2 regions of the Desulfosporosinus sp. genome follow, and region 2 is predicted to be linked to the other one. Evidence: riboswitches for the same ligand, from Rfam matches in the RefSeq annotation. Region 2 holds a riboswitch; the other holds the start of a gene.
What was found. A riboswitch is a leader RNA that binds a small molecule or an ion and turns the genes downstream of it on or off. The one in region 2 is predicted to bind cyclic di-AMP.

Region 1: another riboswitch for cyclic di-AMP. It lies ahead of eam (glutamate 2,3-aminomutase); the one in region 2 lies ahead of HGJ98_RS05275 (C40 family peptidase).

What each region holds. Positions count from the first base shown of each region.
Region 1 is NZ_JABZFS010000077.1:31,581-35,861, forward strand. Features, by position in the region: gene HGJ98_RS18460 (NAD(P)H-hydrate dehydratase) at 1-954, opposite strand, end outside; gene acpS (holo-ACP synthase) at 978-1,334, opposite strand; gene HGJ98_RS18470 (TrkA C-terminal domain-containing protein) at 1,340-1,948, opposite strand; cyclic di-AMP (ydaO/yuaA leader) riboswitch at 2,074-2,201, shown strand; gene eam (glutamate 2,3-aminomutase) at 2,348-3,598, shown strand; gene HGJ98_RS18480 (hypothetical protein) at 3,639-3,824, shown strand; gene HGJ98_RS18485 (TIGR01212 family radical SAM protein) at 3,862-4,281, opposite strand, start outside.
Region 2 is NZ_JABZFS010000022.1:4,343-8,623, reverse strand. Features, by position in the region: gene uvrC (excinuclease ABC subunit UvrC) at 1-1,333, shown strand, start outside; gene HGJ98_RS05280 (hypothetical protein) at 1,480-1,671, opposite strand; gene HGJ98_RS05275 (C40 family peptidase) at 1,700-2,497, opposite strand; cyclic di-AMP (ydaO/yuaA leader) riboswitch at 2,502-2,642, opposite strand; gene HGJ98_RS05270 (PFL family protein) at 3,031-4,281, opposite strand, start outside.

The DNA.
Region 1 (4,281 bases), on a different contig from region 2:
ATTTAGCCAATCCTCTCCAGGCGCAGACCAAACCGTTGCCTCTGTGACACTTGAATCCACTTCGTTTGCAATCCCCTGAGGAGTAACAATTTGTAAAAGTCCAATACCACTTCGCAAAGCTCCCCGACCAGCCAGTACGGTTGCTCCACTCATACCTTTAGATCCTGCAACAAGAATACCTTTTCCATGAGTTCCTTTATGCCCTTTAAGTTGGCGAATTGGAATCAGGCCTCGAATATCATCATCCATCAACACAAAGGTTGAGATTCCTTCTTCCATTAAGTAGGATTCCGGAATAGAGATAGGATCAACGACGACTCTTCCACAATACTCTGGACCCTCACCGAGAAAAAGACCCCACTTAGGAAGCCCAAAGGTAACTGTCGTTTGGGCACAAACCGCAGTTCGATAAACTTTTCCGGTATTAGCCTCAACTCCACTAGGAATATCAATGGATATCACCCAGCCAGGAGTACGGTTGACTTCGTCCACATAGTCTTCAACTAAACTAGGCAAAGCTCCACGCATTCCGATTCCAAAAAGTGCATCTACAACGATATCGGCCTGCGCTAAAGCTAAACGTGTTAAACGACGTTGCTTTTCCCCTTCGATGACAAACAGTTTACCAATGGTACCGTGAAAAAGCCTTAAGTTTAAAGCAGCATCCCCTTTTAGTTCCTCTAGTGGAGCAAATACTAAGACCGTCACATCCATACCCTGAAGTACTAAATGCCGAGCAACAGCCAACCCATCTCCGCCGTTATTTCCCTTCCCGACTAGAACAACTGCCTTCCTACCACTTAATCCTTCTTTTCCTATTTTAGGGAGACAACGCCGTATTTCTTCGACGACTGCCCAGGCTGCATTTTCCATAAGGAGCAAACTTGGAATACCATAATGATGAATGGCTTTTTCTTCAATTTGCCGCATCTGTTCTGCATTGACCACACGCACTTTCTCCACCTCAGTTCAATAGTTTAAGACAGAATTGCAAACGCCATGGCCTGGGTTCGATTGTGGGATAAACTTACTCGGACTAGGGATCCACCCCTAGCACGAACCCGATCCATAGCAATCGAGCTGAGATAAACTAACGGCTCTCCACTAAGATCACTCAAAATTTCTATATCGTGCCAGGATACCCCACGTAAACCTGCCCCCAATGTTTTCAGAATCGCTTCTTTACCGGCGAAACGGGCTGCATAACTTTGAATACTTTTTCCGGCCAAAGCCTCTAGCTCTCGCGCAGTGAAAAGACGCTCAGATAGTCTAGGTTGGCGTCTAAAGGCCTGTTCCACTCGTTGTATCTCAATAATATCAATCCCTGGATGCATTTTGCTTACCCCACCAAAAGAATAGACCTTAATTTCTGTTGCCCCTCTGCAGAGCCTGCTACTAGTAAGACATCTTCCCCACGAAGGACAAGACTAGCGTCCGGTGAAAACTGTTCTAACCCATCTCTTACCACTGCAACAATCGTTGCCCCAGTACGCTCTCGAACCTTTAATTCCCGCAACGTTTTGCCAATAGCGGGAGAGGTCTTCCCTATTTCAATTTCGCCGACATCCAACCAACGAGACATTAACCTATCAGTGTAACCTAGAAACTTGTTAAGATGACTTTCAATCTTTAGATCCGTTTCGCGCCTTTGATCCATAAGCTTTTTAAGATCTTCAACAAAGACTTGAATTTCTCCTTTTTGATCAAAGGACTTAACAAACTTTTCTGCCATGGCTTTTGACGTTACAGTTATACCTATGCCTTGGCTTACCATAACCACACCGACATTTTGCAAAACTGCAATAGCCCGGCGAATAGTTTCTGGAGATACGTTATACCGCCCCGCTAACGTCGAACGACCATGAATTTTAACCCCCTCATGATATTCTCCCATCATGATGGCGTGAGCTATATCAAGAGCAATTTCCTGATACCGAGCCTTTTCCAACCAATCCAACCCCTTATCTATATCGAGAATTCCATACTATTATAACATAGCCAAATCTAAGTGACATCATGCTCTTGACAGGTAACAACTCTTATGTTAGTATAAGGTTGTTAGTAAAAATAAAATCCTTATGCTAGCTGAATTTCCAAAAGGAAAACGGGGGAACCACTTTTAGGGGTGAATCGCCAGATGGCGAAGAGCAGTTTCAGCTCTAACCCGACAGCTAACCTCGTAAGCGTTGAAACACGGAAGCGTGATGTTTTACGTTTTTCTTTGGGAACCGACACTTTAGATTGGTTCTTTTTTGTTTTCAAAAACTACTTGACCACTCCTACTAACTACAAAAAAGCAAGCATAATGGAGCAAATTTACTTTGGAAACAATTAAGGAGGGATATATATGGCTGTCGAACTTCAAGAACGTTCGAATACCTTTCGACAATTCGCACTAAAGCGAGCAGTTGAGCTTAAACAAATGGTTACACCTTATATAAATAATTCCAGAACCATTCCAACCGGGCTATCCCTTTCGAAAGTCTACGAATCCCGTCGTGCAAATATACTAAGCTACTTTGGTGCAACACTTGAAGACTGGGAAAATTGGCACTGGCAAATGGCCAATAGAATTACAGACCCCGATGCCTTGATTGCTCTGCTTCCTGGCTTAACCTCAGATCAATGTGAAGAAATTGAACGTGTTGGTAAAACATTTCGTTGGGCCGTATCCCCTTATTATTTAAGTTTGATGAGTGATACGGATTCCTTGGATCCAATACGACTGCAAGGATTGCCTACTATAGCTGAACTTGACGAAGACTTTGGAGAAGAAGACCCTATGGGAGAAGGTATCACGTCTCCTGCTCCTGGCATTACAAGGCGATACCCTGACCGCTTAATTATCAACGTCACTAATATGTGTGCTATGTACTGCCGACACTGCCAGCGCAGGCGTAATATCGGAGAAACCGATACCCATACACCACGAACTCAGCTTAAGGCTGCACTCGATTATATTCGAGCAAACCCTGAGATTCGAGACGTCTTAGTAACCGGAGGAGATGCCTTACTGCTAAGTGATCTAACCCTAGATTGGCTGCTTGGAGAACTCCACGCTATTCCTCACGTTGAAATCAAACGGCTTGGGACAAGGGCCCCCGTAACTCTGCCAATGCGCATTACGGATGAATTATGCTCAATACTTGCAAAATATCCGCCGCTCTATATTAATACACAATTCAATCACCCCAAAGAAGTCACTGAAGACGCCAAAAAAGCGGCTGACAGACTAATTTCAGCCGGAGTGGTTTTAGGGAATCAAGCAGTTTTACTCAAAGGAATAAATCATCAACCAGAGGTTATGAAGAAGCTTAATCAGGAGCTCCTTAAAATCAGGGTTCGTCCTTACTATATATTTCATGCTAAAAATGTTAAGGGTACACGTCATTTTGTTCCTCGCATTCAAGATGGACTTGCCGTAATGGATCAATTGCGAGGGTATACTTCTGGACTTGCTGTGCCAACCTATATTATTAATGCCCCTAAGGGCGGAGGCAAGACACCCATATTACCCCAATACCTTATGGACCTTAATGAAAACAAAGCAGTTTTGCGTACTTGGGAAGGAAAGCTTGTCCAGTACGAAACACCGTAAATCAGGATGATTCAAACGTTATCTAGGAGGAGAGTGCGATATGAAGGAACGTCTTAATAATGACCAAATTGCACAACGGATTATTCAAACAAATTCAGATATCAAGCGTTACTTGAATTTAGCACCGGGCTTCAAACCTCTGCCGACCCAACCTAACACTAAAAACGACTATTATAGTATACCCATGTCTCAAACAATGTCTCCACGGCCTATCCTTAGGCCATGACTTCTTCTCCTTCTCTATTTAGCGATCCTTAGGATCGCTATTTTTTTGCCCATTTTCCTTGCCATGTGTCCCGTCGTTCTAACTCTGCATCAATGGCATTAAGGACCTCCCACTTTTTTCTGCTCCAAAGGGGCCCAATAAGATCCTCTGGAGGACCATCTCCTGTCAACCGATGAATCACCATCTCTGGTGGTAGGATTTCCAGAATATCAACGACTAAGGAGACATAGTCTTCCTTCGTCATGAGTTCAAAAGGCTTCTGCTCATACATTTTTGCTAAGGGGGTTCCTCGTAGCACATGCAACAAATGAAGTTTAATTCCCTGAATCGGTAGACTGGCCACTGCCTGTGCTGTTTCCAACATCTCTGCTTTTGATTCGCCTGGTAACCCCAGAATTATATGAGCACAAACCCGTATTCCTCTGGACCGTAATTGATCAAGTCCCTCGAGGAACTG
Region 2 (4,281 bases):
AATTCCCTCTCAACCCTGTCTTTATTATCACCTAGAACAATGCCTTGCTCCTTGTGTTGAAGAGGTTTCTCCCCAGGTGTATGATGGAATGCGCAAAGAAGTATCGTCCTTTCTAAAGGGTGATCAAAATGGAATTCTTACTCTTTTACAGGAAAAAATGCTCATAGCCGCTGAAGCGCTTCAATACGAACGAGCCAAAGAGTTTCGTGACCTAATCGAAGATTTGAAACAGCTTGGAGAAAAGCAAAACATCACACTCAATGATTTCATTGACCGTGATGTGCTGGGGTACGCAATAACTACTGATCAGATGTGCATTCAAATTTTTTATTTACGTCAAGGTAAATTACTGGCCCGAGATAGCTTTATCTTCCCTTATTATGAAGACCCAGAGGAGGCTTTCATTTCTTTTGTTGCTCAATTCTATATCGAACGTGCAGTATGGCCCAAGGAGATTTTGCTTCCGTCTATCGAGTCTCTAGTCTTATCCAAGCTATTTCCAATTAACGTACCACTGAAAGGCAAGAAGCGAGAATTGATCCAGATGGCAATGACTAATGCCCAGACCACCCTTCACGACCAAATTACCCTTGAGGTAAACCAACAAAATGATAACCATCAAGCTTTAGCAACACTTGGGGAACTCTTAGGGATCCCATGTCCCAGCCGCATAGAAGCTTTTGATATTTCAAACATTGCAGGGACTCATACCGTTGCCGGTATGGTACAATTCGTCGAAGGTAAACCTCAGCGCAGAGGATATCGTAAGTTTAAAATACAACCGATGGAGACATTTGATGATACTGCTGCCATGAAACAAGTTGTTCGGCGCAGATATGCAAGGCTAGTTTCGGAGAAAGAACTTCTTCCAAATCTAATTTTAGTTGACGGTGGTAAGGGGCAAATCAAAGCAGCTTTAATGGCTTTAAAGGAATTAAACCTAGTAATTCCAGTTGCTGGAATGGTTAAAAATGACCGTCATCAAACTCATGGGCTTATCGATCAGTCTGGGACTCAGGTCCCTTTAACTAGAAACCATCCTACATTCTTTCTGCTCAATAGAATTCAGGACGAAGTCCATCGTTTTGCCATTACCTTTCATAGACAACAGCGGGCAAAAAATATGACCCTCTCTGCCCTTGATAACATCTCAGGTATCGGACCAAAACGCAAACAGAGCCTATTACGTCACTTTTCATCCCTTGAGGACATTCAGCAAGCAAGTATTGAGGAGCTTCAAGCAGCCGGACTGCCTCAAAACGCTGCTACGACCATCCATGAATACTTTTGTACAAATTCTTTAAAGGAAGACCATAAGGGGGGACTCCGTTGATCCTAAACTACCGAGTGGAATTATGTCGTAAGTGTTACTTCAAACGAACTCGCAATTGCTCATTAACGGATTATTATATTCATAATTCGTCATACTCCATAACTAAACCAGGCGGCGAATGTATAAAATTCAAACCAATCCCCTGGTTACCGCTGCCCTGAAAATAAGTTTAGGTTAATGTCATCCTGAGCGATAGCGAAGAATCTAGATCCTTCAGTCGTGCCTCCTTCAGGATGACACTGCCCTTGAGTTGCTGCCGCAAAGCGACATAGGGGTCTGATAGTAACAAAAAGTACAGCAAGAACTCTAAAAAGTCCATGCTGTACTTTTTTCTTCAAATAGGTTCAGCCATAATAAATACCCGTCCTAGTTAACGCGACGAGCGCCAAGATAACGATTTGCATAATAGCTATCACTAAGGCTTGTAGTACGAACGCCGCTATTGGATGCATGAATAAATTTACCACCGCCGACATAAATGCCAACGTGTGACGCTCCCTTAGCATAGGTCGTAAAGAATACTAAATCACCTGTTTGTAGTTGGTCCTTCTTAACACTTGACCCCACATTAAATTGCTCTTGAGATGTCCTCGGCAAGGAAATACCTGAGCCCTTAAAGACATATTGAGTATATCCCGAACAATCAAAGCCTCTCTTGCTGGTTCCTCCATAGACGTAAGCTACACCTTGAAGGCTTTGAGCATTATCTACAAGGGTAGAGCTGCTTGAACGAGATATTTGTGGCTTTGGTGTGGGAGTGGCTTTTGCCTTTGGCTTGGGTGCAACTGCAGTTGCGACTTGAATTGGTTTTGTAATGCTCTTAGTAGGTTGTTCTTTTTTCTGGGTTTGGACCTTTATTGTAGGTTCAGCTACTATTTTTGCAACAGCGACTGGATTTGGAACTGATTCTTCAGGTGTGGCTGTATTTTCCACACTTATCTTCGTTTCTACAGGGTTAGGGATCCATTGCATTTGCTTGCGCACCGTTTGAGTATAAGTTTCCTTGGCCGAAATAGTAGAAGCTGTCAGCAAAGGCTTCAACGCGGTCTCACTTTTTGTTGAATTAATCTCATTTGAAGCTAATGCCGGTAAGCTACTAGCTAAAAGCAGGCCTGCTAAAGAAACGCTTCCCAACCACTTTCGTGTAGATGAGAAAACTACCAAGGATTTGTCCACCTTTCTTAGCTTACGAGGTTAGTTGACGGATTCGGGCAGTAGGTGTTAGCCCTACACGTGAAAGGCAACGTGATTCACCCCAAAATAATCCCCCGCTCCAAAGGATAGGCTTTGGATTCAGCTCTTACTATAAATAATAATATTCGAGACAAACAGAAAATGTCCTGCATTTTAGTTAAGGTAATTAATCCCTTTATATAAGAAAATCCCCATTTTTACGAGGATTATCACACCTAAAATCCTTCTAGGGGTAAGAACCTGCACCCTCTTTTATATTGCTATGGGGTTGTCCACTCAAAACCCCTATAACAGTGTATCCTTATTTGGACGATACATTCATCCATTATATTCCTCAGAGACCATTTCTATCCTCTTCTTGATGTCCAAAGCCACAGCATTAGGCTCCATTTATCTCATAAAGTTATAAGTATTAAATTGGCATTCATATAGAGGTGGCCGGTTAAATAATAAAAAAGACCTCCTTAAAAAGAGGTCTTTTCCCTAAATCACAATAAAATTGATTAGTTTGTGAGACTGATAATCGGCGCTGGTATTCGCCCTCCACGGCGAACAAACATGTTTGAAGAATAGGGATGGATGGCAATGACTGGTGCTCCTCCTAAAAGCCCTCCGAATTCTACCCGATCTCCAGCCTTCTTACCGATTGCAGGGATCACTCGAACGGCAGTTGTTTTCTTATTAATCATCCCTATTGCTGCTTCATCCGCAATGATAGCCGAAATCGTTTCTGAACTTACGTCACCTGGCAAGGCAATCATATCTAGACCAACAGAACAAACACAAGTCATGGCTTCCAACTTATCCAGGGTCAATGCTCCTTCTTCGACAGCCCTTACCATTCCTGCATCCTCTGAAACAGGAATAAAAGCTCCACTCAACCCTCCAACATGAGACGAAGCCATCGCTCCTCCCTTTTTAACGGCATCATTGAGTAAAGCCAAGGCTGCTGTAGTACCATGTGTACCGCATCGTTCAAGTCCCATATTCTCAAGTATTTCGGCAACACTGTCTCCTATAGCAGGTGTTGGTGCCAAGGAAAGGTCTACAATTCCGAAAGGAACACTTAAGGACTTCGAGGCAGCACGCCCTATTAACTCACCCATACGGGTTATTTTGAAAGAGGTTTGTTTAATCAGATTAGAAAGCTCGCTAAAATCTGCTTCTGGATATTCTTTGACAACCTTTGCTACAACTCCTGGCCCACTTACACCGACATTGATAACACAATCCGGTTCTCCTACGCCGTGAAAAGCCCCTGCCATGAAAGGATTATCCTCTGGTGCATTACAGAAGACCACTAGTTTTGCAGCCGCTATACCATCACTGTCTGCAGTAAGTTGTGCCGATTCTAGAATCACTTTACCCATTTTAAGAACTGCATCCATGTTGATTCCTGCTTTAGTAGATCCAATATTCACGGACGAACAAACAAATTCCGTTTCACTTAGAGCTTGTGGGATAGAGTCAATAAGTGCCCTATCTCCTGCCGTAAATCCTTTTTGAACCAGGGAAGAAAAACCACCGATAAAATTAATGCCAATCTCACGAGCAGCCTTATTTAACACCTTAGCGATCCGCACCATTTCTTCTGAGTTCATTTGTGCAGCGGCAATCGCTATAGGAGTAACTGAAACTCGTTTATTAATAATAGGAATCCCATAACGAGCTGAAATTTGCTCACCTACGGTCACTAAACGCCCTGCATTTTTGGTGATTTTGTCGTAGATATTCTTTTCCATTTTAGCAATATC